DNA from 3 places in the Ruegeria sp. CE12 genome. Region 1 is predicted to be linked to each of the others. Evidence: riboswitches for the same ligand, from Rfam matches in the RefSeq annotation. Region 1 holds a riboswitch; each other region holds the start of a gene.
The links. Region 1 has a riboswitch for thiamine pyrophosphate ahead of thiC (phosphomethylpyrimidine synthase ThiC). Riboswitches for the same ligand answer to the same signal wherever they lie in the genome.
Positions count from the first base shown of each region.

Region 2: linked by a shared signal. The riboswitch ahead of thiB (thiamine ABC transporter substrate binding subunit) and the one ahead of thiC (phosphomethylpyrimidine synthase ThiC) in region 1 are both predicted to bind thiamine pyrophosphate.
Region 3: linked by a shared signal. The riboswitch ahead of thiD (bifunctional hydroxymethylpyrimidine kinase/phosphomethylpyrimidine kinase) and the one ahead of thiC (phosphomethylpyrimidine synthase ThiC) in region 1 are both predicted to bind thiamine pyrophosphate.

Region 1 is NZ_JBQFRS010000004.1:6,889-17,066, forward strand. It holds gene ACR0IO_RS11175 (B12-binding domain-containing radical SAM protein) at 1-140, shown strand, start outside; gene ACR0IO_RS11180 (DUF7055 domain-containing protein) at 137-1,855, shown strand; gene ACR0IO_RS11185 (hypothetical protein) at 2,027-3,253, shown strand; gene ACR0IO_RS11190 (nucleotidyltransferase family protein) at 3,340-3,690, opposite strand; gene thiC (phosphomethylpyrimidine synthase ThiC) at 3,804-5,594, opposite strand; TPP riboswitch at 5,705-5,824, opposite strand; gene ACR0IO_RS11200 (hypothetical protein) at 5,966-10,178, opposite strand, start outside.
Region 2 is NZ_JBQFRS010000005.1:323,101-333,278, reverse strand. It holds gene ACR0IO_RS14590 (ArsB/NhaD family transporter) at 1-455, shown strand, start outside; gene ACR0IO_RS14585 (thiamine ABC transporter ATP-binding protein) at 632-1,324, opposite strand; gene ACR0IO_RS14580 (thiamine/thiamine pyrophosphate ABC transporter permease ThiP) at 1,311-2,858, opposite strand; gene thiB (thiamine ABC transporter substrate binding subunit) at 2,834-3,814, opposite strand; TPP riboswitch at 3,847-3,953, opposite strand; gene ACR0IO_RS14570 (VOC family protein) at 4,104-4,481, opposite strand; gene ACR0IO_RS14565 (winged helix-turn-helix transcriptional regulator) at 4,521-5,087, shown strand; gene ACR0IO_RS14560 (glutathione S-transferase) at 5,082-5,738, opposite strand; gene queF (preQ(1) synthase) at 5,817-6,281, opposite strand; gene queE (7-carboxy-7-deazaguanine synthase QueE) at 6,297-6,998, opposite strand; gene queD (6-carboxytetrahydropterin synthase QueD) at 6,995-7,348, opposite strand; gene queC (7-cyano-7-deazaguanine synthase QueC) at 7,348-8,046, opposite strand; gene ACR0IO_RS14535 (heme ABC transporter ATP-binding protein) at 8,249-9,031, opposite strand; gene ACR0IO_RS14530 (FecCD family ABC transporter permease) at 9,034-10,110, opposite strand; gene ACR0IO_RS14525 (heme/hemin ABC transporter substrate-binding protein) at 10,107-10,178, opposite strand, start outside.
Region 3 is NZ_JBQFRS010000012.1:78,936-89,113, forward strand. It holds gene galE (UDP-glucose 4-epimerase GalE) at 1-396, opposite strand, end outside; gene ACR0IO_RS20440 (3-deoxy-manno-octulosonate cytidylyltransferase family protein) at 458-1,258, opposite strand; gene cysQ (3'(2'),5'-bisphosphate nucleotidase CysQ) at 1,258-2,055, opposite strand; gene ACR0IO_RS20450 (ABC transporter permease) at 2,178-2,999, shown strand; gene ACR0IO_RS20455 (alpha-ketoglutarate-dependent dioxygenase AlkB family protein) at 2,996-3,598, opposite strand; gene dnaK (molecular chaperone DnaK) at 3,812-5,719, shown strand; gene dnaJ (molecular chaperone DnaJ) at 5,794-6,942, shown strand; TPP riboswitch at 7,070-7,175, shown strand; gene thiD (bifunctional hydroxymethylpyrimidine kinase/phosphomethylpyrimidine kinase) at 7,218-8,021, shown strand; gene thiO (glycine oxidase ThiO) at 8,018-8,995, shown strand; gene thiS (sulfur carrier protein ThiS) at 8,979-9,173, shown strand; gene ACR0IO_RS20485 (thiazole synthase) at 9,176-9,946, shown strand; gene ACR0IO_RS20490 (thiamine phosphate synthase) at 9,943-10,178, shown strand, end outside.

The sequences.
Region 1 (10,178 bases):
GTGGTGACAAAGCGGTGACCAGTGCATTGCCGCCAAAGCAAACCGAAATTGACGAAGCCTGGAACGCCCGGACACGGGTGCCGCGCGGACGGATGGAAATGATCGAAGGAAAGAAAAGCCAGCTTAAACGCGCCAGTTGAGTAAGACGTTGCAAGCCTCAGACCTGCAATACGCCCGTGCTGGTGAAACCAGTGACCCTATGCTGCGCTATCAGTGGGCCATACGTGTTGCACTATGCGCCAAGCTCGGCTTCTTGGTGTTCTTCGCGTTCAACACCCAGTTCGTGATGGACGAATTCTGGCAGTTCGGGCAGTCTAAATATCTGGGCAATGGGTTCTTTGATACGATCTGGCCGTCCAAGGCGGTCGGCTATGCGGTGTTTTACAAACCGGCGCACTGGCTGGGTTGGGATGCGGTGTCGGCAATCATGATCGGCCGCTTGCAGACCGCTTTACTGGCCTGCGGAACGCTGGCCCTGCTGTATGGCATCACGCGGAAACTGGGTCAGGACCGGGTACGCGCGTTGCTGGTCATTCTGCTGGCCCTCAGCTTTTCAACCTTTATCGAGCGGGTATTTCGTACCCGATCCGAGTCTCTGGCGCTGTTTTTCGCAACTGCTGCGCTGTATTGGATCGTGTCCCGAGACATATCTCGTGCAAAGACTATTCTGATCGCCGGATTGTTCAGCGGGCTTGCCTTCATCGCGACGCAAAAGGCGGTTTACTTCAATCTCGCGCTTGGCCTTGGACTGGTGGTTGAGGCGCTTTTGCGTCTGGATCTACTGACAATGCTTAGGCGCGGCCTAATGCTGGTCGCCGGGTGGGTCATTCCCATTCTTGTCTACAGTATCGCGTTCGGTGGCTGGGACAGTCTGACGATACTGACCTCTCTTTTCCAAGGCCCGCTCAGGGTCGCCACAAGCGGACATGTCTATTACACCACTTTGGGGATGTTTTATGGGCAGACGATCGAGCGAAATCTGCTTCCTTATCTGCTCGCCGCTTTTGGACTGCTGGCTAGTCTATACAGGTGGAGGAAGCTGACACCCAGGCATAAGGTTGCGCTGGTTTTCACCCTTGTCATGATTGTGCTGATTGCACGTCATAATCAGCCCTGGCCCTATGTGTTTATCATGTTGATCCCGTTTCTGTGCCTTTGGGCCCCGGCCACACTGGACTACGCGGCACGCGGCAAGTTGCAGGCCAGATTGATCCATGCGGTATGGATCGTTGCCGTTCTTCTCAGCTTTGCCCGCAACATCACATATATTGAGCACGACAACCGGGCTGAGATTGATCTCATCCGGCAGGTCGAAACTCTGCTTGGGCCCAACGAAAAGTATTTTGATGGTATAGGTATGCTGTCAAACCACGCGGAATCTCAGCGCCGGTGGCTTGATACGCGACAGGTTCACATCGCGAATACCGAAGGCGAAGCTTCGGACTTCATGCGCAAACTGCGTGCCGTACCACCGCATTTGATCATTGACACCTACCGAACACAAAAACTGCGCGAGCTGATGAAACCGTTTCTTAAAAACTCCTATGTTCGGGTTGCGCCGAACATTGGCGTTCCGGGAGTTCGCTTATCGGATGTCAGCGAAGTGACGTTCGAAACGCCTCATGAGCAGGAGTTCGGACTGTTCGACAAAAGCGGGCAACCTGTGGCGGTGTCATTGTTGGTCGAGGACGAACCAGTGCAGCTGCCGGTGCTGTTGAAACCAGGGCCAAATCGCGTGCGTTTGGATGGCGTTGTCGATTGGCCTGTTTTCCTGCTGCCTGCGCACAAACCATATTCGGGCCTCCATCCGATTCCTGCACCCGAGCCGATTTTTGTGAGGGTCTATGATTACTGAAACGAGCAAACGCCGTTCATGCAGCGCTGTTTGCCTGATTGATACCACCCAACCTGCGGATTGATTAAAAGGTCCAATTTGAACCTAGGATTCTCATAGTCGGACACGAGCCTTAATTTCACCACCTTCTCGGGTGAGAGAAAATCCAGAGCATCAGTTTGGATCATATTTATGACAATGAATTCAATCGTTTTGGTCGCCGGCTTATTCGCAGTATTAGTGGGGATACGGTCTCGCAATCCGCGGCCGGCAGAAATCGACCTGATCGCAAACCCACAAACCCGGCAGGGGACCATTGGTCTGTATTTGTTGCGTGGGCCTTACACGTTCATTGACCCCAGCGCGGACCCAACGATGTTGTTTAGTTTCCGCTACGGCGAAGGTTCGTTTACCTTGAAAACGGTGGCATGGGCACTTGGGCTATCCTCCGTCTTTGTGGTCAGTGCAATCTACTTGGGCTGGGCGCTTTTTGATATCACAACCTACGGAGCGTGGAGCTTTTTTAACGATGACGTTCCAGCGAACAAGCGTTGGTTTCAGGCAGCCATCAGCGTGCTGCCCATGTTTGCGTTTGTTGCGGCGGCAGTAGATCGGAACAAGCTGAGTGCCCGTTTCTTTGGGGGATCGGACACTTATTATGATCTGGCGTATCAGATCGGCTACGGTGTGTTTCTGATTGTGCATAGTCGGGTCTTCGAAAACACTGGGCTGTTTATGATGTCCGGTTTCCTGGTCGCTTTGGTGCCGAACGAGCGTAAGATGGCCTTTGTGCTTGGGTTGGCTTTGTGTGCGGCATTTGTGCTGGGTTATCTGGGTAATCTGGGTGCGACCCACGGAGCGATGTTGATCTTCATCCTATTTATCGCCGTCAGTGCGTGGCTTGCGTTTGTCGCGATGGTTGAAATTCTCAGCGCGTTGCGATGGCATGATGCCGGTGATGTGGCCATCGTCGCCGGGCTGGTCTGCATTGCAGCGATCGGGCTTATGTTTGCGCTGATTATCCCGTTTCTGATGGTGTTCGTTCTCTATGCAATCATGGTTTTGACACATGAAAGCGTAAGTAACGACTGGGTGAACCTGGTAGGTCCGTTCCGCGAGGGTGGTGTCCCGGCTGCCATTGTGCTGAGCATTGCCTGTATTCCACCACTCCTGCCAACGTTGTGGATCATGTGCCGTGGTCTGGGTACGCTGATTGCCAGAAATACCCCCATGATGTCCCGTTTCATTGCAGAGCTTAAGGTGAGTGAAGGGCCCCTGAACCAATCAGGGTTTGACAATCTGATGCGCTCGTATCGCAGTGCCAATGTTCTGGGTTTCGGAGTATCCACGGTAGCGACCTTTGCATTGCTGGCCGCTGCGTTGTGGATACTCAGCACCGTCTTTACAGTGACTGGCTGAAGCCCTTCGGGCTTCGCCAACCGTTTCGGCGGCCGCTGCACCAGTTTTCGAAGCTTTGCGGGTCAATTCACCTGCATGTGCAACAACTAACCGGCCTCGTCTTCGAAGTACTGACGAAAGAAAACCGTGACGCCTTCGGATTTTATCGATCTTTCGATGGCCAGTCCTGCCCCCGGTGCAAACCACTCAAGCTGAACCCTGTGATTCAGCGCAGCTTCCAGATCTTCCACCCGGCGGTCATGCCAGTCCATATAGGCCATCTGAGCATAATGATGCGGGCTGGCCGGGAACACTTGTATTGCCAGATCAAAGTCGCTGTTTGCGGAATGCGTACCACGAGCCCGGCTGCCGAAGAGGATCACTTTTCGAATAATTGAATGCTGCTTTGCCCAATATTTTATGGCGTTGCTGTGTTGCTCGCTCAGTCCGTTAGTCACCGGTAAACCCTGTTTTTTGCCTGATGCGGTCTATTTAGGTGTCCAATGTAACATCTCCTAGATCCGGATTTCAGACGGATGCGAGACCGGTTGGACCGGTCTCGCCATATCGGTCAGTCTTCAACAGGCAGGTAAAGATCTCCACCTTCCCGGAACTTGGCGGCCATGGCCTCCATTCCTTCTTTCTGCGCCTCGGACCGGATGTCGTGGCTGATCCGCATCGAGCAGAATTTCGGCCCGCACATCGAACAGAAATGAGCGACCTTGTGCGCTTGTTTCGGCAGAGTCTGGTCGTGGAATTCGCGCGCGGTGTCGGGGTCGAGCGACAGGTTGAATTGATCTTCCCAACGGAATTCAAACCGGGCACGCGACAGGGCATCGTCACGGCGTTGCGCGCCTGGAAGTCCCTTTGCCAGATCCGCCGCATGGGCGGCGATCTTATAGGTGATCACGCCGGTTTTCACGTCGTCCCGATCCGGAAGCCCCAGATGCTCCTTGGGCGTGACGTAACAGAGCATCGCGCAACCGAACCAGCCGATCATCGCCGCGCCAATGCCACTGGTGATGTGGTCATAACCGGGTGCGATGTCGGTGGTCAGGGGGCCAAGCGTGTAGAAGGGGGCCTCGTGGCAGCACTCCAGCTGTTTGTCCATGTTCTCTTTGATCTTGTGCATCGCCACATGGCCGGGGCCTTCGATCATTACCTGACAGTCCTTTGCCCAGGCGATCTTAGTCAGCTCCCCCAGCGTCTCGAGCTCGGCAAACTGTGCTTCGTCATTGGCGTCAGCAATGGAGCCGGGACGCAGACCGTCCCCGAGACTGAACGACACATCATAGGCCCGGCAGATGTCGCAAATCTCATCGAAATGCTCATACAGGAAGCTTTCCTTGTGGTGATGCAGGCACCACTTGGCCATGATCGATCCGCCGCGCGACACGATGCCCGTCACCCGGTTCACCGTCATTGGAACCATGTGCAGGCGCACGCCCGCATGGATGGTGAAATAGTCCACGCCTTGTTCGGCCTGCTCGATCAGCGTGTCACGGAACACTTCCCATGTCAGGTCCTCGGCAATGCCATTGACCTTTTCCAGCGCCTGATAAAGCGGCACCGTGCCGATCGGAACCGGTGAGTTGCGGATAATCCATTCACGGGTGTTGTGGATATTGCGGCCTGTGGACAGGTCCATGACCGTGTCGGCGCCCCAGCGGATCGACCAGACCATCTTGTCCACTTCCTCTTCCATCGAAGAGGTAACAGCCGAAGTGCCCATGTTGGCGTTGATTTTGACCAGAAAGTTGCGCCCGATGATCATCGGTTCGCTTTCGGGGTGGTTGATATTGGCGGGGATGATCGCGCGACCTGCGGCGACCTCATCCCGCACAAATTCCGGAGTCACATAGTCCGGTATGTTGGCACCCCAATCATTGCCTTCACGTTGCTCGGCCACTGCCTCGCGCAGCTGGTTTTCGCGGATGGCAATGAACTCCATCTCTGGCGTCACGATCCCGGCGCGGGCGTAAGCGAGTTGCGTCACCGCCTTGCCATCTGTTGCGCGCAGAGGCCGCGGGCGCACCGGGAATTCGGGCGTCAGGCGGTCGCCTTCTACAAACCCGTTATCCTCGGGTTTGATCTCGCGCCCTTCATACTCCTCGACATCACCGCGCGCCTCGATCCATTTGCGACGTAGTGGGGTCAGGCCCTCACGAATATCAGTGATTACGTTCGGGTCGGTGTACGGGCCTGAGCTGTCATAGACCGGCAACGGCGGCTCACCCGCTGTCGGGTGTACCGAAATCTCGCGCATTGGAACGCGGACGTCAGGGTGCAGTGTGCCATTCACGTAGATCTTACGCGATGCAGGCAGTTCACCAGTGGTGATCTTGGGATTGGGGACATTCATGTTGGTGCTCCTCAAGCAGTTCAACTCAAAAAGACACCAGATGAGTTTTGGCTTGGGGAAACGAGAGGGTGTACGGCCCCCTTGTTCGGAGAACGCCTGCCCGGATCCGTGGCCTGCGCGCCCTAGCTTCCTACGCCAGTATCAACTGGGTCAGGTTCAAAGGGTCGCGTCGCCGGGCAATGCCCCGTCAGCCTCTCAGTCCCCTCGGTGGGACTCCCCTGCGTGACCTTTGGTTAGCTCAGGCACCACGTCTGAGACAAGCCCTTATTCAGCCATGTTTCGATTTACATAAACACAGCGTTAGGTAGGAGGGCGCTGTCATCAGGAATTTGCCTCTGCGGCACCGGGTAGGTGCCGCAGAGATTTTTGTTTTAGAACGACCACTTAAGACCGGCGCGCAGGAACGGGCCCTGAGCATTGTCGCCGATCTCCTGTTCAGCCTTCAGCTCCAGCAGCATGTCCTGAACCAGATCTTTCTCATAACCCACTGCGACGCTTGCACCGGTAAAGTCTGTCGATGCAAAGATCACATTCTGAGTTGATGAGAAGACGGAGACATCGGCCTGCGAATCCCCCAGACCTCGGCGCAGCACACCGCTTAGCTGGCCTGACAGAACTCCGCCATTGTTGAATTGTTTTTCAACTTCGGCACCCAACCGGGCTTCGATCACCTCGGTTGTGATGTCTCCGACAGTAGCATTCGCGATCGAGCCGGTTTCCGTGTAACCATCATCCTTTTGATTGGTATATCTGGCGTCGGCAAAACCGATCAGCCCGAAATTGTCGCTGACATCGAACGCGCGCTCAACACCGATATGTGCAGTCAGCAAGGTGCTGTCATAATCTGCCTTTGCATCGGCGCTGCCCGTGATCTGACGTGTTCGATCAGTCGAAAGCCAGCCGTAACCAAGCCCGGCCTCAACCGTGAACGCGCCAAACTGGCGACCCACCGCTGCATCCAGATAGAAGCCGGTGGTGTCAAAGTCGGTCGTGCGGCTATCACCATCGGCCGTGAACACGCCCATACCAAAAGCCAGTGCAATGCCGTTTTCTGTCTGGCCGGAAAGTCCGGCACTGCCGTTGAACAGCTTCACATCGGTTTTGACGTCAGGATCGTTCTCGAACTCGCGATATTCTGCGTCGATCATTGCAAACGGGCGGAACCCACCGAAAGTCGCACCGGGCGCATTTCTGAACGAAACACCTTGTGTTACCTGCGGGGCTTGCTGGAACTGCAGCGCATTGCCGCTGCTGCCTACTACGCTGCCAAACATGGCGACGACATCGCCCGGCGTTGCAACGTCGGTCCCGTCAACGACAGCATATACCGGAGCTGCCCCACCTTCGTTCTGGACAAACCAGGCAGAGTCCTGATCCGAAATCTTGGTGGTGAATGTTCCCACAGTTGGTGCGGCGTCCTCAAAGCTGAAGACTTTGCTACCCCCTTGTGCGTCCAGATTCACATCGTGATCACCAACACGGATCCGGCCCGAGATGTTGTCTTTCGTATCTACGTTCAGGACACCTTTGCCGGTTCCCAGATAGATCGCATAAGCATCACCGCCGTCGGAAGTGGCCGAGATGGTTCCCACATCCGTAATCACGCCGTCAAAGTTCTCGAAATACAGACCATATGCATTCGCAGCGGGACCACCCGTTGCGCTTGCCGTGATAGATCCGGTGTTTGAGAACGTGCCCTGCATATTCTCGATCCAGATACCCGCAGCCAGCGCTTCGGCATCGTTAGTGCCGTTCGCTATTGCTGCAGCGGCGCTGATGGTGCCTGTGTTGGAGATGTCTGCGGTGACCTCATCATAGAGCAGGATCGACTGCGCCCTGACATTCTTGGCACCTTCGGCCCGAACCATGATGCTGCCGGTGTTCGCAACGCGACCCCCGGTGTTCCCACGCACATAGACGCCACGCGCGGTAGCATCATCTGCATCTGAAACACTGGTGGTTCTGATGGTGCCAGAGTTCGAGAGCGTGCTGTCAAAGCCGTCCCTGATCTGGATGGCGCCTGCATAAGCTGACGCACTTGTTTCACCTTTGGCTGAAACAGTGATGGAGCCGCTGTTGGTGATGTCGCCCGCGACATCGTCCCCGACATAGAGACCATATCCTTCGGCCTCGTCCGTGGCATCCGTGGAGGTCACGCTGATCGAACCCGCATTGGTGAAGCTGCCCGCTAACGCGTTGCTGATATAGACACCGCCTGCTGTTGCAGAGGTTTCACCATCGGCCTTAACCGTGATTGCTCCGCTGTTCGAAACGTTGCCGTCTACTCCGCTCGCGTAGATGCCATACGCTTGCGCTTCAGAGCCAAGACCCTGCGCCTGCGCTGATATCGTGCCGCTGTTTGCGATGTTCCCACTTACAAGCGCACCGGCATAGAAACCTGCTGCCGAAGCAAAGGAATCGGGTGCAGTTGCCTGTGCCGAGATCGTGCCGGTATTGATAAAGTCACCATCCAGCGTTGAGGATGAGTAGATGCCATATGCATAAGCCTGGGATTCATCGGCGATCGCCTGCACGGTTATGACGCCGTTGTTGATCGCATTTCCTTCGAACCCACCACTGACATACAGGCCATAGGCTTCGGCCGAGGATGTTTCGTCCTGTGCAAAGGCATTGACGGAGCCGGAATTGAAGAAGTCTCCGGTAAGTCCGCTGCGGATATAGAATCCATAGACGGTCGCAGATGAGTAACCCTCTCCTCGGGCGCTCACCGAACCGGTGTTGACGATATTACCGGTCATCCCGCCTCTGACATACAGGCCGTAAGCTTCTGCTTCTTCCGTTTCGTCAGTCGCGACTGCACTGATTGAACCGGAATTCACAAAGTTACCTTCAAGGCCATTGCGGATGTATATACCCGCGACGGTCGCTGAAGAATTCCCTTCACCTCGGACCGAGATGGTGCCGGTGTTGATGATATCGCCTTCCATTTCGCCGCTGACATACAGACCATAGGCATAAGCCTCATCCGTCTGGTCGATGGCGACGGCACTGATCGTTCCGCTGTTGCGGAAGGTTCCGTTGAAATCGCCGTTGATTTCAAAGGCTGTCGCAGTGACCGAGGAATAACCCTCGCCACGAATGTCGACAGTGCCAGTGTTGATGATGTTTCCGGTCATGCCATTGCGAACTTGAAGCCCAAAAGCCTCGACTTCATCATCCACGACATCGCGTGCATGCACCGTAATCGTTCCGGTGTTGACGAAATCGCCTGTCAGCCCATCGCGTATATCGAATGCGATCGCCGTAGCTGACGATACCCCATCCGCACGAATGTTGACGTTGCCGGAGTTGAAGATGCTTCCGGTCATTGCGCCGCCAACATACAACCCGGTGGCAACGCCCTCGTCATCGCTCGAGTTGGCCGAGACAGAGATGGAGCCCTGGTTTACGAAGTTGCCATCAAGATCTTCACCAATGTAGAAGCCTGCGGCATTGGCCTCGGTCACTGCATCGTGGCGCACGGCGACGGAACCAGTGTTGATGACATCGCTCGAGACACCGCCGTCTACGAAGACGCCGCTTGCATCCGGTGGGACAACTGCAAATGGTGGTGGAGGGGGAACAGGTCGTGACCGAGCAGCGGCGCTAACCGATCTGACGTCGATGGTGCCCGAATTAAAGAAGGCTCCGTCCAGCCCCTCGCCGAAATGGAAGCCGCGGGCGGAGGCAGAAGTCTGTCCCAACGCGCGCACAACCACCGAACCGCTGTTGCCGACATTCCCTGTCATATCGCCGCCACTGTAGAATCCGGCAGCAGATGCAAAGTCAGCGGTTTCCGTCGCCTGTGAGATCAGCGCGCCGGTGTTGACGAAATCGCCGTTCACATCGGAGGACGAGTATATGCCGTATGCATAAGCTCCATCCTCTTCGGCAAATGCCGTAGCCGAGATCGTCCCGCTGTTGGTGACGTTACCGTCCACGCCGCTTGAGACATACAGGCCATACGCTTCGGCGGAATCGGTCTGATCTGTGGCAATAGCGGTCACTGAACCGGAATTGTTGAAATCACCGGTCAGGCCGCTTGTGATGTAAAAGCCGGCAATGGTCGCAGAGGAATACGCATGTCCGATCGCCTGAACCGATCCGGAGTTGACGATATTGCCAGTTATGCCGCCGCTGACATACAGGCCATAGGCTTCAGCTTCTTCGGTTTCATCAGTCGCAATGGCAGTGATCGATCCGGTGTTGTGAAAGTTGCCTTCCAGTCCACCGCGAATCTCGAATCCTGCGACGGTCGCCGATGAGTAGCCGTCGCCCCGGACAGCAATGGTGCCGCTGTTAAAGATATCGCCTTCCATGCCGCCACGCACGGTCAGGGCATAGGCCTCGGCTTCGTCATCAGTGGTGTCTGTGGCGTTGACGGTTACAGTTCCGGTGTTGACGAAGTTACCGGTCAGGCCACCACGGATATCAAAGGCTGCTGCTGTCGCCGAAGAAACGCCCTCGGCCCGAATATCGATGCTGCCCCCGTTGACGATGTTACCGGTCATGGCTCCGCTCACGTAGAGACCATTGGCAACGCCTTCGTCGTCGGTTGAGTTCGAGACAACCGAGATAGAGCCG
Region 2 (10,178 bases), on a different contig from region 1:
AATGGGTCACGATCTTCTTCTTCGGTGGTCTCTTTGTCATCGTTGCCGGCGTTGAGCATGTAGGTCTGCTGGCGTTCTTCGGTGAGAAAGTACTGGAGTTGACACAGGGCGATATGATGTGGACCGCGTTCTTCATCTTCTGGGCCTCAGGTATCCTGTCGGCGATCCTCGACAACATTCCCTTCGTGGCGACCATGATTCCGCTGATCGAGTCCACAGCCGACACGTTTGGTGGAGAAGACGCGATTGAACCGTTGTGGTGGTCATTGGCACTTGGGGCTTGTCTGGGTGGCAACGGTACCTTGCTGGGCGCGAGTGCGAACCTGACGGTTGCAGCATTTGCCGAGAAAGCAAAGCAGCCCATCGGCTTTATCGCGTTTGCCAAAATCGCATTCCCGATCATGATCCTGACCCTGATGATCGCGAACGTATACATCTGGTTGCGCTACTTCTGACGCATTGCGTTAGATGCGAATTTGCCTTCCATTGTCAGGGGCATGTGAACCCCAGGGTTTCATGCCCCTGACGGGCTTTGTTTATCCCTACGAACTCTGAGGGTGAACGATGCAGCAGAGTAGTTCCTGACAACATGCAGGCCTGACATCTGGCAAATCGCCTCGTGCCGAAGCGATTATCCCAGGTAGCTGCGCAAGCTGGGAGGTGGGTTGTCGAGCAGCGCTGTCGTTTCAACCGGCGAATGGGCCTGACCTTCGGCAACGAGTATTGTCTGATCGGTAATGCGGCGCGCGTCCTGCGGATCGTGACTGATCATCAACAGAGTTGTGCCAGTCCCCTCAATCAAATCAGCAACCAAATCCAGCATTTCGGCTTTCAAAGCAGGACCAAGTGCAGCGAACGGTTCATCCAGCAAAAGCACCTGGCGCCTTTGAACAAGCACTCGGGCCAAAGCCACCCGACTTTGCTGCCCGCCAGATAGCTCTGCAGGTTTGCGAGTGCCCATTCCCGTCAGATTTACGCGTGTCAGGGCGGTTTGAACCTCGTCCTGTTCATTTGGACTCAGTCGTCCATTTGGACGCACCCCCAAAGCGATATTCTGCTCAGCGGTCAAATGAGGGAACAGGTTGCCGTCCTGAAATAGCATTGCCAGCGGACGCTTGCCCGGTGGCAGATCTGTTATCTCGGTACCCTGCCAGAATATTTGACCCTGAGTTAGGGAACGAAAACCGGCAATGAATTCCAACAATGTCGATTTACCTGCACCTGATGGGCCAATGATTGCAACGCTCGCCCCGGGTTCGATGCCAAGATCGGCGTGCAGGGTGAAATTGCCATTTTCAATGACGCAATCACTAAGCTTCAGCATGCCAGCGTCCTCCGCGATCCAATATCCAGAACGCCGACATGGACAACAGCAGCAAAAGCAGCGCCCCTCCGGCGGCGGCTTGCATTTGATAAGCTCCCATCAGGCGGTAAATCTGTAAAGGCAGCGTTGCTATCTGGGCGTCTGCGAACAGTGCGATCACCCCGAGATCTCCCATCGAAAGGGCTGCGGCCAGCCCGGCTGCAAAACCGATCTGCGCGCGCATTCGAGGAAGCAGAATGCGGACAAAGAAGGTCATGTTGGTCATATCGAGGGAAAGCGCCAGTCGGCCGTGTCGCGACACCACATCGCGCGCGGCCGGGACAAGAATGCGCAATGCGAAGGGCAGAGCCATAACTGCGTTGACCAGTGCCGTCACCGGAAGCGCAAGCGCTGTCGGGTTGGCCACAGGCCTGACCAAAATGAATAATCCGGTACCGATCACCAGCGGTGATGCGGCCAGCCCGAGGATGCCACTGAGCTCAACAATTCCATATCGCCCTGTCGCGACAGCAGTGGCCATGGGCAGCGCCAGCAGCAGCAAGATTGCAGTACTCGCGGCCGCCACCATGACCGAGGTCAATGCGGCGCGGAACACCAAAGCTGGCGTTTCGAAGAGACCAGCAAAACCTGAAATCACAACAGATGCCAAAGGAAGCAGCAGGAACGCGGCCGCTGCGATGATCCATAAGGCATCGGCAATGGGCGCGCCGCCGTCCCACCGGCGGATGGGGCGATCCAGCCCGGTGCCGAAGCCGTCCCTGTGAGAAAACCTTAGGGCGGCCAAAGCTGCAGCGGCAGTCAGGGCCAGTTGTAGCGCCGACAACAGTGCAGCACGGCCGAGGTCAAAGTCATAGGTAAAGGCTTGATAGATCGCGAGTTCGATTGTGGTCGCACGGGGCCCGCCACCCAGAGTCAGCGCAACAGCAAAACTGGTTAGGCAAATGGCGAAGATTACCGCAAGCACGCCCGGTAAAATCCGTTTCAGCATCGGCAACTCGATCAACCGGAACATGGCCACTCCGTTGCAGCCTAACTGAGCAGCGAGGCGAAATCGCTCGGCCGGAATTTCTTGCCATCCCTGCAGGATGAGGCGCGTGGCAAGGGGCAAATTGAAGAATACATGGGCCAATACCACGCCATGCAGGCCGTAGATACGAATGGGTGCGAAGCCAAAATAACCCAATATATCAGAGATCCAGCCGGCCCGACCAAAGACCTGCAGCAATCCGATTATCGCAACAATAACGGGAAGAATGAACGGCGCGCCAAGCAGCGCAATCAGCGCGCGACGCCCGGGAAACCGTCGCCGGGCGAGTGCTCGTGCAACCGGAACCGCCAATCCAATACTGAACAGCGCGGAAAGTATCGCTTGAGTAAGTGTAAAACGCAGGGCAGCCCAGTCGGCCGGACCAAATCCACCGCCTGCTTCGGCACGCAGGGTGACTGCGGCCAGTGTGCCCAGTATCAGCGCGGCGACCAGGGCAGCCGCGCCGATACCCGGCAATGGGCTTACTGGCTGAGCGCGCTCAACCATTCTGCAAGTGCCTGATCCCGCACGTCGGCGGCTTCATCGGGTGAAAAGAGCAGAGCCTTTTCCGGAATGGTCAGGGTTTCAAACCCTTCGGGCAACCCAGCTGCCGGGGTCACTGCCGGGTACATCCAGTTGGTTGTAGGAATGATCTGCTGGAACGCATCCGAAACCATGAATTCCAGGAATTGATCCGCCAGTTCCGGCTGATCAGTCCCGGCGAGTTTCCCTGCCACTTCAACCTGCATGTAATTGCCTTCGTCAAAGACAGCTGCCGATTTCGAAGCGTCTTCTTCAGCGATCAGGTGATAGGCCGGAGAGGTGGTATAGCTGAGGACCATATCCGATTCACCTTCGAGGAACAGGCCATAGGCCTCGGACCACCCTTTGGTGACTGTTACGATATTGTCTGCAAGACCAGCCCAGATTTCGGGTGCCTCATCGCCATAGGCCGCCTTCACCCACAACAACAGACCAAGGCCGGGTGTGGAAGAACGTGGATCCTGAATGATGATCTTTGTCTCGCTGTTCGCCAATTCACGGAAATTCGCTGGGGCCGAGTAATCGGCGTTGTGAACAAATGCGAAATAGCCCCAGTCGTAGGGCGCAAAAACGTCGTCGGTCCATTCAATCGGCAGCGCGTAGTCAGCTGTAACGGAACTGGGTGCAAACAGACCGGTTTCCTTGGCTGCATTGATCAGACTGGTATCCAGTCCCAGCACCACGTCAGCTTCCGAGTTTTCGCCCTCAAGCCGGATACGTGACAGCAGGGCGGCGCCATCTTCAACGCCAACAAGATTCAGATCGCAATTGCAGACCGCTTCAAAAGCTTCTTCGACCTGCGGACCCGGACCCCAGTCCGAGACAAAGCTGTCATAGGTGTATACGGTCAGCTGAGGTTTGTCGGCGGCAATAGCCGAAGTTGCACTCAGTAATCCCGCAGCAATCAGCAGATGTTTCATATCATCCTCCATTGCGGCGAGAGGGTAAGGATGGATGAAACCGTCACCTTTCCCTCCGCCGGTTCTAGCCGGTTCAGGTTCAACGGGTTCGCCTGATAGGCATCTCAGCGCGGCAGGCCACGCACCCCGAGGTGAAGCTGTGATTAGGAGGATGGAGACCCGATTACAACTATAATCGCGTCACCCAGGGTGCACGAACCGAAAGGTAGCGCTCACAAATTGCTCATATCTGACATTAATTGCAGACCGTTGCCGCAACTTCGGCAACGATCCTTGGGTCTACAATTCCTCAGGACCCGCCCGTCAAATCTTGGGCAAGCATGAAGGCGTTGCCGTCGGGGTCATAGAATGTCGCCGTCTTGACCATGCCTTCGACTACATCTGTTGGGCCGTCAAACTGAACATCAGCCTGTTCTAGCTTTTGCCTTGCGCTGTCTAGGTCGGCGATGCCGAATACAGGGACGCAGTTTCCGGGCGCGGGTTTGGTGTGCTCACCAAGCCCAAGGGTTACGCCCTTGGTCAGGGTTTCTAGCTCTGACCAACCTGCCTCATCTGCATGATAAAGCGTTTTGAAGCCAAGCATGCTCTCGTACCAATCGGCGCTGGCGTGACGATCCTTAACCGACAGCGCAATTGTTATGGTTTCTTCCAGGGAAATGAGCGGCATCATCTTTCCTTTTAAGGTAAAATATAGTAACTATACTTTATGTACATTGATGCACTTGTCAACATCACTTCGCGGGCGTGGGCCCTGCCCATTCTTTCCAATCTTCACGAAGGTGTCCCTGGGCGGCAGGCGCCATTGTTGGCTGCAACCGGCGCGGGCCGTACGTCATTCTCTCAGAGTGTAGATCATCTCATCCAAATTGGATTGCTTGAGCGAAACCCGGGCTACGGCCATCCGTTGCGACCGGAATTTCGACTGACACAGCGTGGTGCAGTGGCAGCCCGGTTCGCCAATCAGATCCTGTCTGCGACCAGCGAAGATAATCAGGATCTGCTTCGGCGCTCATGGACGTTGCCCGTTCTGGCAACCCTTCATGAACTGAGCCACTTTAACGAGATCAGGCGAAACCTGCTGACGATCACTGATCGCGCCCTCTCACAGTCCTTGCGAATGATGGAGGAGCGGGATTGGGTGCAACGCGACATCGATGATGGCGCACGACCACCCCGCGCGACTTACCATCCGATAAATACCGGTGAAACAATCACAGCAATCACAGGTCCGGTGATTGTATTCAAAACCGGTTCGCAGTTGCGGCAGTTATAGGTCGGAGACAACGTCTGAGGTACCGAACCAAATCGGCACATCACCTTCTGACCAAGGTGCGTATTTGTGCATGATTTGCCCGAAAGTGTCGCTAGTCAGAAATTGGTCCAGCCATCTGATCAGGTTGGGCCAGGGCTGAGCGTCAAACCACACACGGTCAATATTTGCGAACTGGCGCACGAATGGCAGCATTGCCAGATCTGCAATCGTTGGTCGATCTCTGAACAGCCACGCCTGCCCATCCAGTTTTTGGTCAAGGTCGGTCAGATAGGTGGCCGCTTTTTGCCGCTCAACCTCTACGTCCAGATCGGGATATCGCGTGGCGTATTTGGTGTGATCCAGCGCATCCTTGAACGGGCCGTCATTTGTTGAGATCAGCTCCCAACCTTCCTCTGTCATATCGAGCAACTGTTGGGGGTCGTTCTGTTCTAGTGCCCAGATCATGATGTCCAGACTCTCATCCAGAACCTGATCATTGGTTCGAAGAGCGGGCACTGTCCCAGACGCTGAAGTATCAAGAAAAGCCTGTGGTTTGTCCCGCAGCAGGATCTCACGCAGCTCGACCTTTACACCCGCGCTGACCAGCGCGAGGCGCGCCCTCATCGCATAAGGACACCGGCGAAACGTCCAGAAAACAGGGTGCTGAGCCATATTGCGATCTATCCGGCTTTCTGTGTCATAGTCAAATATGCGGGCGCAGCGCTCGATTGCCTCGCCCGCATCATCAGCTCAGCCGCGCCCGCGATAGGGTGGCACACCCTGATCGGGAATCCAGACGCCTTCGGGCATCGCACCGGTTTGCCAGAACACATCAATCGGTATGCCCCCGCGCGGATACCAATATCCGCCGATACGCAGCCAGCGGGGTTCAAGGAACTCCGCCAGACGCCGCGCGATCGAGATTGTGCAATCCTCGTGAAATGCACCGTGGTTCCGGAAAGAACCAAGGAACAGTTTCAGTGACTTGCTTTCGACCAGCCAATCACCCGGCACATAGTCGATCACCAGATGTGCAAAGTCGGGTTGTCCTGTCATCGGGCAGAGCGAGGTAAATTCGGGTGCCGTAAAGCGAACGTTGTAGTCCACGTCCGCCTGCGGGTTCTGGACACGCTCCAGCTCGGCCTCTTCGGGGCTGGCAGGCATTTGTGTTGCGCCGCCCAACTGGGTGAGATTGCTGTAGATGCTGTCACTCATGTGTTTCTCCTTTGCTCAGACGCCGCGCTTGTTGCCCCAGACAAGTACATGCAGCTGGGGAAGAATACGGGGTCTGAACCATCGTGCGTTAAGGGTTGTGTCGATCAGCCATTCCAATCGTCCTGTCGTTTCACCCAGGTCGATGGGTTCCGTGGGATCGCTGTTCGGATTTCCGGGCTGAAGATAGAGCGGCAGATCCGGATAACGATCTGCAACTTCGCGCGCCCAATCAAAATCAGCACCATCGAAGATCACAATCTTCAGGACGGTATGGGTTGGGCGTGCAGCCAAGCAGGCGTCAAACTGACCCCAATCCATCATTTCCCCGCTGCTTGGCGGTTTGGGGCTCAGGATCAGCATGTTGAGATCTGAGAACCACGGCTTGGCGATCGAGCCCTGGGTTTCGCAGGCAAATCCGTATCCATGTTCCTTGCCCAGTGCAATGAGCGGGGCGAAATCCTGAATGGCCGGATTGCCGCCTGACAGCGAAACGGTCAATGGTTGCCCGCCGGACAGGCGTTGGACCTCGGCCCAGACCGTCTCGGCCTTCATCGGGGTCCAGTCATGACGATAGTCGCTATCGACTGCATGGGGGCTGTCGCACCACGAACAACGAAAATCACATCCGCCGGACCTGACAAAGACCGTCGGTTCGCCGATCAGTGCGCCTTCGCCCTGTACAGTGGGGCCGAAGATCTCGGATATCCTCAAGCTCATGGCCGATACTCCGCCCAGGTCTTAGGTGTTTCAGATACCTTGACGGCCGCCGTTTCTGGCCAGCGGGCTGAACACCATTCATAGAAGTGACGCGCCAGGTTCTCGGCGGTTGAGATTTCGTTCATCACATCGTTCAGATGTCGGTGATCAAAGCTGTCGTCGATATAGGTCTTGAGGGGCTTCAGTTCCTGATAGTCCCGAACAAAACCGTCCTGATTCAATTCGGCTGCGGCCAGTTCGACCACCACGATATAGTTATGCCCATGCAGCCGTGCGCATTGATGTGTTTCGGGCAGGTGGCCCAGCTGATGTGAGGCAGAGAAGTGAAACTCTTTGGTGATCCGGAACATCAGTCTTGCTTTCCTGCAACCGCCGCGCGCCAGAAATCGGGGTCTTCATAAAGGGTCGGGTCAGCTACACCGGCAAGATCGAATGCTTCGCGCCGCTCCACACAGGTGCCGCAACGACCACAGTGGCTTTCTCCGCCCTTGTAGCAGGACCACGTCTGATCAAATGGTGTGTTAACCCGTGCACCTTCGGCAACGATGTCAGCCTTGGAACGATGCACGAAGGGGACGTACAATGAGACATCTGCGTAGCCATCAAGAGCCGTGCGTTGCATCGCATCGAACGCATCCGTGAATGCAGGACGGCAATCGGGATAGATGAAGTGATCCCCGCCATGCACCGCAGCTGCAACGGCGTCGTCACCCGCAGCAGCGGCGACACCATATGCGATGGTCAGCATGATCGCATTGCGGTTCGGCACCACCGTAACTTTCATCGTATCTTCGGCGTAATGGCCATCAGGTACGTCCAGGTCATCCGTCAGCGCAGAACCAGTCAGCGAGGCCCCGACGGATCGCAGATCAATCACGTGATGAGGTACGTTCAGACGCTCGGAACAGGCGGCGGCAAAGGCCAGTTCTTTGTTGTGCCGCTGGCCATAGTCAAATGACACAAGACGCGACAATTGTCCGTCATTCGCCAGAACGTGAGCAAGCGAAACGGAATCGAGTCCGCCGGAGCAGACCAATGTAGTCTTCATGATTTTCAGTCCTTGTTTTGATACCCGGGTAGGCTGCGACCGGTGGCCGGGACGCATAGGAGCAAACCGCGCAGAATGCAATGCACTTTGCGTTGAGCCGTGGGGGCAGTTTGGGCTGCAATCCGCGATAAACCGGATATCAACGTCAGGACGTGTATGATCGCGGTCCCGAATTCAGGAGATCGCGATCATACTAGGTCTGTCAGGTGATCTGATACATGGCCTGAGGCAGTACGAAGGGAACCTGAGTCGGGGGTGTTTTATTCATCTGCAAATTGATGCCGTAGACATCCCGCATAATGTCGTCGTTCAAAACCTCTGACGGTGCACCCGATCCCCAAACGCGGCCTTGCGAAAGGACGTAGATTGTATCCGCAAACAAAGCTGTCAGATTGAGGTCATGCATCACCACCACCACACCGCCACCTCGCGATGCAAAATCTCGGGCGATATCGAGGACCGTGAACTGATGGGCGATGTCCAAGCTGGCGACGGGTTCATCCAGCAGCAGCCACTTGGTCTCGGAACTGTCCGGAGTTTCCCAAACCTGCGTGAGAACGCGGGCCAGTTGCACACGCTGCTGCTCGCCCCCCGACAGCTCCTGATAGGACCGGTTTTCAAACCCGGCTAGATCGACATGCTTCAGCGCTTGAATCGGCAAGTGTTCATCCGCACCCGCCAATCCGCGCGCAAGCCCAAGCCGAACGATCTCGAGCACAGTGAAGGGAAAGGCAACGGATGAGGCTTGAGGAAGGACACCCCGCATCGGAGATAGTTCCCAAGGTTGCAGCGATGAGATGTCAGACCCGTTGAGGGTTATCGTTCCCGCGCCCGTAATTTCGCCCGACAGCGTCTTGAGGAGAGTGGACTTACCTGATCCGTTGGGACCAATAATTGCCGTAACCTTTCCCGGTTCTGCCTTGAAGTCGATGCCATGCAGAATTTCCTTTCTGCCCAGCGTCACGCGGATGTTTGTCGCTTCCATTTCTACATCCCCATCGTTCCGTGGCGCCGCAGCAGAATCCACAGGAACACAGGTGTTCCGAGTATTGCAGTGACGATACCAATAGGCAGTTCAGCCGGTGCAACGATGACGCGGCTGATCATGTCCGCGCATAGCAGCAGGCTGGCGCCCAGCAGCGCTGAATTCATCAGCAATCTGTGGTGATCAGGACCTGTTCCCAGCCGCAGAAGGTGCGGTACGACGATCCCGATAAACCCGATGCCACCCGAAACTGCGACGGCAGCTCCGGTTGCAGCTGCCACAGCCAGGATCGCTAGATTCTTGCTACGTTGTACAGGTATTCCGATGTGATGCGCGACAGCTTCGCCCATCGCCATTCCGTTCAGAGCACGTGCAAGAAACTGGGTGCTAATCACCGCTATCAGAATGATTGGCGCCACGGTCACCACTTTGATCCATGTAGCACCGGCAAGTGAGCCCATGCCCCAAAAGGTCAGATCACGCAGTTGCTGATCATCGGCCATATAGACCAAAACACCCGACACCGCCCCCGACAAAGCTCCCAGGGCAATACCGGCCAGCAACATCGTCGCGACCGAAGTCTGCCCGCGCCGGGTCGAAACACGGTAGAGGATAAGAACCGATGCCCATCCACCAAGGAATGCGGTAACGGCCACGAGACCATTGCCAACCACACTCAATATGGCGGCGGGCAAATAGCTTCCCAGGATGATCGCAGAGATTGCACCAAGACCAGCGCCGGCGCTGACACCAACGATTCCGGGGTCGGCCAGCGGGTTGCGGAACAGGCCTTGCATGACCACGCCTGACACCGCCAGCGCGGCTCCGACCAGCATGCCCATCGCCAATCTGGGCAGTCTGATATCCCACAAGACGATCCGGTTCAGGTCGGAAACTTCACGGCCTGAAATCAGGTCAGAGATGGTCGCGCGGAGCGAAGCTTCGGATGCTCCGATCGAAAGGCTGATGGCACTGACCAGACACAGCAGCAAAAACAACGCAAACGTTACGCGTCGTGCGGTTGCGCGACGGTCCTTTGGTGGTTTGATCAGTTCATCATGCTCAAGTGCAATGCTCATAGGCCCTGCTTGTTTTGAAGCGCTTTAGAAAGGTCGCTGATCGCGTTAGCCGTGCGTGGTCCGAACCC
Region 3 (10,178 bases), on a different contig from region 1:
GTCCTCGTCCAGAACCACATTGTCATGTTCTCCATATGTGGCACAGGTCGAGGAGAAGACGAAATTCAAGCAATCCGCTGCAACAGCGGCTTCGATCAGGTTCAGTGATCCGGTGACGTTGTTTGACCAGTATCTGCCCGGTTCTGACATGGCCTCGCCAACCTGACTGAGCGCTGCAAAATGCATGACGGCAGCTGGTTTGTATTTGGCAAAGACCTCATCCAGCCGCTCACGATCCAACAGGTCTCCGTGTTCGAACGGGCCGAATTTCACCGAATCCTGCCATCCGGTAACGAGATTGTCGTAGGTGACCGGAACATAGCCCGTGCGCGCCAGAGCCTTGCAGGCATGTGATCCGATATACCCGGCGCCGCCGGTTACGAGTATGTTGTTCATTTTTGGTCCCACAACATCCGGTCAGAATGTCGATTTGGTTATTCGGAGGCATGTAAGGGGGCTATTCCAGCCCCATCGCAGCCATCATCTCTTCGATCTTTGCTACGTCCTGCGGATTGTTCAATTCCCAGAACTGCCGACCCTTGGCTTCAACCTCGACACACAGAACTTTGCGCCCGTTTTCCATGAAACGCAGTTGTTCAAGCCCTTCCAATGTCTCAAGCGGCCCGGTTGGCCAGCCTGGATAGGCCGACAGAGCGTCTGGTCGATAGGCATAGACGCCAACATGATGAAACACCGGGGTTGGTTCGGTACTGGCATAGGTTTCCGAGGTGAAAGGGATGACCTCTTTCGAAAAATACAGCGCGCTGTGATCTGTGCCGAAAACGGCGGTTGTGCCCCCGACGCGGTCATGCTTGCGGTCATTCAGCAAACCGTTCAGGGCATCCCCGTCGCAGCGCAACACAGGGGTCGCAACGCCCGCCTCGGGTGCGGCGCGCAAGCCTTCAATCAGATCTTCGACAAACCAGTGCGGCGTCAGGGGTGCGTCCCCCTGCAAATTCACAACGATGTCATACCCATTGCCCAGAACCGAGTGCGCCTCGGCACAGCGTTCGGTGCCATTGGCACAGTTCTCCGAAGTCATTGTGACCTCGGCCCCGAAACCTTCCGCAACTTCGCGAATGCGGTCGTCATCGGTGGCCACCACAACGCGGTCGACGCCAGCGACCGATTTTGCGGCACGCCAGGACCGTTCAATCAGCGTCATCGAGTTACCGGTCGCACCGGTCAGCGGCACAAGAGGTTTGCCCGGATAGCGCGACGAGGCATAGCGGGCAGGGATCGCAATCAGAACGGACATCAGGCCTCCTTCAGCTCAACACCCGGAGCATAGGCGATGAAGAACGGGTTGGCATAGCCGTCCTTGCCATATGTCAGCGGGGAGTGATCGTCGAACCGCACGACATCACCACCGGCACCGGCCAGCACTGCGTGCCCGGCGGCCGTGTCCCATTCCATAGTGCGACCCACACGGGGATAGATGTCGGCCTCGCCGGTGGCGACCAGGCAGAACTTCAGTGACGAACCCGCGCTTTTGCTGTCCTGCACCTGATATTTGTTGATGTAATCGTCTGTTGCCTGATCACGATGGGATTTTGAGGCGACGACCAAAAGTGCCGTATTGTCCGGGTTAGAGACTGATATTGGTGTCAACTCGCCTGTCTGCTCCTTGTTCAGAGCACCGGTTTCTTCAACCGATTGCCCATCAGCCTGAGTATAGAACATACGCCCTCGCGCAGGGGCATAGACCACACCGCGGGTCGGGACACCATTCTCCACCAGTGCAATGTTCACCGTGAAATCACCACGGCGGTTGATGAATTCTTTGGTTCCATCCAGCGGGTCGACAATCAGGAACGTATCGCCCTTTTCCGAATGCGAGGCGGCCTGTTCTTCGGTCACCAACAGGATATCGGGGAATGCCGCCCGCAGTCCTGCCGAGATCAGGGCATCTGCGGCTTCGTCTGCCTCGGTGACGGGGCTGGCATCCGATTTGACCTTCACGTCGAAATCATCCGCCTCGTAAATCTCCATGATCTTGTCGCCTGCTTCCAGGGCCAGACGTCGGATGACGGGAATGAGGGCGTCGTAGGTCACAAAAATGCTCCGTTCCTGAGGTTTGTTGATCCGAAAACCTGACCGACTTATGATGTGCCGGATACGGAACGGCAAGAATTTCATGCCAGGTTGCAGGCGATAAAGCAGGAAAGAACGTTCGAGTGTTCTATTACAAGCGAAATCAATCGCTGCTGGGCGGTGCATTCACGACGGCGGAACTCGTGTTCCATGCCGTTGTGCGCAACGTTCGATCACAGCATTCCAATGCGGTGATCGCCATCGTGATGAACATCATACAGGTTCTGGCGCTCGTGGTTGTCTTCTATCTGATCATGTCGCTTGTCGGGACGCGGGTGGCAAAGATCCGGGGTGAATATGTCCTGTATCTGTTGTCGGGTGTCTTTTTGTTCCTGACGCATATCAAGGCTGTCGGTTCGGTCGCCGGTGTCGGTATCGGCAACAACCCGATGATGCTGCATTCGCCAATGAACATCATGGTGATGTTGCTGGCCGCTGCATTCGGTTCGTTTTACACGCAAATTGTTTCGTTGATCGTGATCCTGTTCCTCTACAGCGTGACGATCTCCCCAATCGAGATTCAGGATCCGGGTGGTGCATTCGCGATGCTTGTTTTGGCCTGGTTCACTGGGTGTACGGTTGGTCTGATCTTCATGGCACTGAAACCATGGATTCCGCAGACTTCGGAGATACTCAACAATGTCTATCGCCGGATGAACATGATCTTTTCCGGAAAGATGGTCGTGGCGAACGCGCTCGGGGGTGCCTGGCTGGCGGCATTCGCGTGGAACCCATTGTTTCACGTAATCGACCAATGCCGGGGGTTCGTATTCCGGAACTATTTTCCAAGAAACACGAGTTGGGAATACGCTCTTTGGGTCGGGCTCGCGTTGATGATGATCGGGTTGCTGGGCGTGTTCTTTACCCGCAAACACGTATCGCAGAGCTGGAGTGCGCGACGCTAGGTTGCAACGCGCAGGGTCAGGTTGATGCGGCCGCCTTTGGGCAACAACCGGGATGAACCAAACCGGATCCGGTCGACCCCGTGATAGGCAAGACGCGCCGGACCTCCCATGATCACAACGTCACCCGAGTTCAGCCAAATGGACTCGGTCTTGCCGCCCCGGGTCGTGTTTCCAATTCGAAAGAGGGCATCATCGCCCAGCGAGACGGACAGTACGGGCCAAGAGAAATCCGCTTCGTCCTTGTCCTGGTGCAGGCCCATCCGGGCAGCCTCGCCATAATAGTTGATCAGGCAGCAATCGGGATCGCGATCGGGACTGCAGAGATCTTTCCACATCTGCAGGATAACATCCGGAATAGCAGGCCATGCCGCGCCTTTCGGATGGGTGTCCTGATACCGATACCCGGCTTTGTCTGACACCCAGCCCAGACCCCCGGCCGAGGTCATGCGTACGGACATCTGCTTGCCTGATGGGGTGGTGGGATGGAACAGGGGCGCGGATTTCAGAATCGGACGCAAGACATCGATCAGCTGCGTCTGCGCGGCCCCGTCCAGATAGCCTTTTCTGATATCGAACCCCCGCAAAAGCAGCCGTGCCATTCAAGAATCCCCAATCCTTGCCAAAACCTTGCCAAAAAAGGCTACAGAATCCCGAAAACCTGCATTTCAGAACGCTTGCAGGCCTCTTGTCCCGCCCTTATATACGCCGGGACGCGCGATGGTGTAGTGCTGTCGCGCAGCACTGATCGGGGCCGGATGCCATAACGGGTCCGGACCTCGGGACATCGCCTTGAAGAGAAAGGGATTGAAAATATGGGAAAAGTAATCGGCATTGACCTCGGTACCACAAACTCGTGCGTTGCCATCATGGATGGCTCGCAGCCGAAGGTCATCGAAAACGCAGAAGGGGCGCGGACCACGCCCTCGATCGTCGCCTTCACCGAAGATGAGCGACTGGTCGGTCAGCCTGCAAAACGTCAGGCGGTCACCAACCCCGACAACACCATCTTTGGCGTCAAGCGTCTGATCGGTCGTCGTGTGGATGATGCAGAAGTCGAAAAAGATAAGAAAATGGTGCCGTACGCCATCGTCGATGGCGGCAATGGCGACGCGTGGGTTGAAGCCCGCGGTGAGAAATACTCCCCAAGCCAGATCTCGGCCTTCACTCTGGGTAAGATGAAGGAAACCGCCGAGAGCTATCTGGGTGAGGAAGTCACGCAAGCGGTTATCACCGTTCCGGCATACTTCAACGACGCACAGCGCCAGGCTACCAAAGACGCTGGTAAAATCGCCGGTCTGGAAGTGCTGCGGATCATCAACGAGCCGACAGCTGCTGCGCTGGCCTATGGTCTGGACAAGGAAGAAACCCAAACCATCGCGGTTTATGACCTTGGTGGTGGTACCTTCGACGTGACCATTTTGGAAATCGACGACGGCCTGTTCGAGGTTAAGTCGACCAACGGCGACACCTTCCTGGGTGGTGAAGACTTTGACATGCGCATCGTCAATTACCTGGCGGACGAGTTCAAAAAAGAACACGGTGTCGACCTGTCGCAAGACAAGATGGCCCTGCAACGTCTGAAAGAAGCCGCTGAAAAAGCCAAGATCGAGCTGTCCTCGACCTCGCAGACCGAAATCAACCAGCCGTTCATCTCGATGGGTGCAAACGGTCAGCCGCTGCACATGGTCATGAAACTGACCCGTGCCAAGTTGGAATCGCTGGTTGGCGACCTGATCAAGAAGTCGATGAAGCCTTGTCAGGCCGCCCTGAAAGACGCAGGTCTGTCGGCTGGCGACGTGGACGAGGTTGTTCTGGTCGGTGGTATGACCCGGATGCCGAAAGTGATCGAAGAGGTCACCAAGTTCTTCGGTAAAGAGCCGCACAAGGGTGTGAACCCGGACGAAGTTGTTGCCATGGGCGCCGCCATTCAGGCCGGTGTTCTGCAGGGCGACGTCAAAGACGTGGTTCTGCTGGACGTGACCCCGCTGTCGCTGGGCATCGAGACGCTGGGTGGCGTGTTCACCCGTCTGATCGACCGCAACACCACGATCCCGACCAAAAAGTCTCAGGTCTTCTCGACCGCTGAGGACAATCAGAACGCCGTGACCATCCGCTGTTTCCAGGGTGAGCGCGAAATGGCCGCGGACAACAAGATCCTGGGTCAGTTCAATCTGGAAGAGATCCCGCCCGCACCGCGCGGCATGCCTCAGATCGAGGTGACTTTTGACATCGATGCCAACGGCATTGTCTCGGTTTCGGCCAAGGATAAAGGCACGGGCAAAGAGCAGAAGATCACGATCCAGGCGTCGGGCGGTCTGTCGGACGAAGATATCGACAAGATGGTCAAGGATGCCGAGGAAAACGCCGAGGCAGACAAGGCCCGCAAAGAGCTGGTCGAAGCCAAAAACCAGGCCGAAAGCCTTGTTCACGCGACCGAGAAATCGATCGAGGAACATGGCGACAAGGTCGACCCGTCGACCGTCGAAGCGATCGAGCTGGCCGTTGCCGCGCTCAAGGATGAGCTGGAAACGGACAATGCGGACAAGATCAAGTCGGGCATCCAGAACGTGACCGAAGCGGCCATGAAACTGGGTGAAGCCATCTATAAGGCGCAAGCGGAAGAGGGCGAAGATGAGCCTGCAGCCGCAGATGCCGCGCCTGGTGATGACGATATTGTCGATGCCGAGTTCGAAGATCTGGACGACGACAAGCGTAACTAACGGGTAACCGGGCCAATTTGGGCCGGTCCGGTTGCCGGGCCGGCCCGATTACGTTGAGGCATAAGGAAATACTGATGTCAAAACGCGACTATTACGAAGTGCTCGGCGTGTCCAAGAGCGCTTCGTCGGATGAAATCAAAAAGGGCTTTCGCAAAAAAGCCAAAGAGCTTCATCCAGACCGCAACAAGGACAACCCGGATGCCGAAGCGCAGTTCAAAGAGGCTAACGAGGCCTATGATGTGCTGCGTGATGCCGACAAAAAAGCTGCTTATGACCGTTTTGGTCATGCTGCGTTTGAGAACGGCATGGGTGGCGGTGGTCGTCCCGGTGGCGGATTTGGCTCTGGTGATTTCTCCAGCGCGTTTTCGGATGTCTTCGACGATCTGTTCGGCGATTTCATGGGTGGCCAGCGTGGTGGTGGCGGTGGACGTCGCGCGGCACGTGGATCGGACCTGCGCTACAACCTGCGCGTAACGCTGGAAGAAGCCTATTCCGGCCTGCAGAAAACTATCAATGTACCCACTGCCGTGGCCTGTTCATCCTGTGATGGCACCGGTGCGGAAAGTGGTGTTGAGCCAACAACCTGTCCGACCTGTTCGGGTATGGGCAAGGTGCGGGCGCAACAGGGCTTCTTCACGGTCGAACGAACCTGTCCGACCTGTTCGGGCCTCGGTCAGATCATCAAGAACCCCTGTAAATCCTGCAACGGCGCGGGCCGTGTTGAAAAAGAGCGTGCTCTTTCGGTCAATATCCCTGCTGGTGTTGAAACCGGTACTCGTATTCGCCTTGCTGGCGAGGGTGAGGCTGGAATGCGCGGTGGCCCTCCGGGTGATCTCTACATATTTGTCGAAGTCGCGCAGCATCAGCTGTTCGAGCGTGACAGCATAAACCTTTACTGCCGCGTTCCGGTAAGCATGGCCAAGGCCGCGCTGGGCGGTTCGATCGAAGTACCGACCATTGATGGTGGTCGTGGTCGCGTGCAGATCCCGGCCGGCAGCCAGTCTGGCCGCCAGATGCGGCTTCGTAGCAAGGGTATGCCCGCGCTGCGTGGTGGCGGAGTTGGCGACATGTTCATCGAACTGGCCGTAGAGACTCCGGTAAACCTGACCAGCCGTCAGAAAGAACTGTTGCGTGAGTTCGAAGATCTGGGTGAAGACAACCATCCGGAATCAAAGAGCTTTTTCTCATCCGTCAAATCCTTTTGGGATGGGATGAAGGGCTAAGAGCCCAGCAATCAAGAATGTCAGGCCGGTTCGTCAGAGCCGGCCTTTTTTGTTCCTTAGGTCCAGTTTGATCTGAAACCGGTTCAGATTGGCCCTTGAAACCCGGCTCAAGCCCTGAGATTGTCCGCGCGAACCGTTGGGGTGCCCTGTCTTGGGGCTGAGAGGCGTGAATGCGCTAACCCATCGAACCTGATCCGGGCAATACCGGCGTAGGGAACGGTCTTAGTGCACAGACGTTTTCCATGCCCGTTGCCCTTTGAATATGGAGCAACGACATGGCGCATATTGCCCTGACAATTGCAGGATCGGACAGCGGAGGTGGTGCCGGAATTCAGGCCGACCTCAAGGCGATGTCCGCGCTGGGTGTCTATGGCGCCAGCGTTCTGACTGCAGTGACAGCACAGAACACTCAGGCGGTAACCGCGGTACACGGCATTCCATTGGAGGTGATCTCCGCGCAGCTCGAAGCGGTTCTGAGCGACCTCGACGTCGGTGCGATCAAAATCGGGATGTTGGCAACGCCCGAAATCATCCAGACAGTGGCTCAGGGGATTTCTGGTTTCGAAGGTCCGGTGGTGCTTGACCCGGTGATGGTCGCTAAATCCGGTGACGCCCTGTTGGCCGCTGAGGCGGTTCAGACCTTGCGTGACGTGCTGTTGCCCTGTGCAACGGTGATAACGCCCAACCTGCCCGAAGCAGCCTGTCTGCTGGATCAAACCGCCGCCAGGGCGCCCGCGGATATGATCGCCCAAGGTCTTGAGCTTTGTGAGATGGGTGCACGTGCCGTTCTGATGAAAGGCGGTCATGGAGAGGGCGAAATCTGCCACGACTTACTGATTGATGCGTCGGGTAAAGTGGCTGATTTCAAAGCACCTCGCAAATCCACAAGAAACACTCACGGCACCGGGTGCACATTGTCATCCTCGATTGCCGCCGGACTTGCACAGGGATTGAACCTGACAGAAGCAGTGACTCAGGCGCATCGATATCTGCAGGGCGCAATTGCCCGCGCAGATGACCTTTGCATAGGGCAGGGACATGGTCCGGTGCACCATTTCCATCAGGTCTGGTCGGCGTGACGGTCTGGTCTGTCATAGGTGCCGGTGTTGCCGGTCTGGCGGTCGCGAGTGAAATGGTTTCCCGTGGCGCACGCGTTCAGGTCTTTGATCCTGGCGGCCCGCCTGGCCCACATGGGTGTTCCTGGTGGGCTGGTGGCATGCTGGCGCCTTGGTGTGAATACGAGAACGCCGAGGAACCTGTGCTGCGACTGGGTCAACAGGCCATCGATTGGTGGGCGGACCGGACGCAGGTACACAGACAAGGTACCCTCGTTGTTGCGAATGCCCGGGATTTGCCGGATCTGCGTCGTTTCGCGCGTCGTACCGAAGGTTTTGAACAGGTTGAACAGGCGAAAATTGCCGCATTAGAGCCTGACTTACATGAATTCGGAAAGGGTTTGCATTTTAGCGCAGAGGCGCATGTCGATCCCCGGCAGGCGCTAAACGATCTCTATTGTCAGCTGCGCGAACAAGGGGTGGAGTTTCACCAGAAACTCGCGCCTGCGAAGATGGAGAATGCAGTTGACTGCCGCGGGCTGCATGCGCGTGAGTACTTGCACGATCTGCGCGGCGTGAAGGGCGAGATGCTGGTGATCCGCTGCCCGGATGTGGCGTTGAACCGCCCCGTACGCCTGCTGCATCCACGCATGCCGCTTTACATCGTGCCGCGTGGCGATGGCATTTACATGCTGGGCGCGACGATGATCGAATCCGAAGACAGCAGCCGTATTACTGCGCGTTCGATGCTGGAGCTGCTGAGCGCGGCCTATGCCCTGAACCCAGCCTTTGGAGAGGCTGAGGTGTTGGAAATCGGTGTCGATCTTCGCCCAGCCTTTCCTGACAACTTGCCACGCATCCGGCGGCTGGGCCGGACAATCTATGCCAATGGCCTCTATCGCCACGGCTATTTGCTGGCGCCTGCATTGGCGCAGGGCGTTGCCGATCTGGCGTTGGAAAACAAACACTCGGAGATGGTTGATGAAGATCGTCCTTAACGGTGAATCGCGCAACGTGCGCGCGGAAACCTTGTCTGAACTGCTGAAGGAATGCGGGTTCTCTGGTCGCGTTGCCACAGCAGTGAACGAAGATTTTGTCCCATCCAGTCTGCGCATTGCCCACAAACTGGCCGAAGGCGACCGGATTGAAGTTGTTGCGCCAATGCAGGGGGGCTGAGCATGAAACGTTTTTACGGCACCGATTTACCAAACCCCCTGATGCTGGGAACAGCGCAATATCCCAGCCCTGCCATTCTGGAACAGGCTTTTCGCCAAAGCGCTGCAGGCGTGGCCACGGTTTCGCTCCGCCGTGAAGGGGCGGGCGGCGCGGGACAGACGTTCTGGACCATGATCCGTGAGCTTGGTGTACTGGTTTTGCCGAACACGGCTGGCTGCCACACGGTCAAAGAGGCAGTTACCACTGCTCATATGGCACGTGAGGTGTTTGATACGCCCTGGATCAAGCTGGAACTGATCGGTCACACGGACAGCCTGCAGCCGGATGTGTTTCAGCTGGTCGAGGCCGCTCGCATTCTGACCGAGGATGGGTTTCAGGTGTTCCCGTACACAACGGACGATCTGATAGTCGGAGAACGGTTGCTGGCCGCCGGCTGCGAGGTCCTGATGCCCTGGGGCGCACCAATCGGGTCAGGTCGCGGGCTGAACAACGAATACGCATTGCGTGCCATGCGTGCTGAATTCCCGGATGTGCCATTGGTTGTTGATGCAGGCATCGGTCTGCCAAGCCATGCGGCGCATGCAATGGAACTGGGCTTTGATGCCGTCCTTCTGAACACAGCCGTTGCCCGTGCGGGTGATCCGGCTGCGATGGCCAAGGCGATGGCGCTGGCGGTTCAGGCCGGACAATTGGCCCATCAGGCCGATCCGATTGAAGCGCGCGACATGGCCGAGGCCTCTACTCCCGTTGTTGGAAAGGCGTTCCTGTCATGACCCTTGATCGATTTTACCCGATCTTTGATCACTCAGACTGGTTGCGCCGAGTGCTGCCTTTGGGTGTTAAGCTGGTACAGCTGCGCATCAAGGATCAGCCAGACGACGTCGTGTGTCGCGAAATCGAAGTGTCACAAGCTCTGTGTCGCGAACATGGTGCTGTGCTAGTGGTGAATGACTACTGGCAGGCAGCTATCGAAGCGGGCTGTGACTGGATTCACCTGGGTCAGGA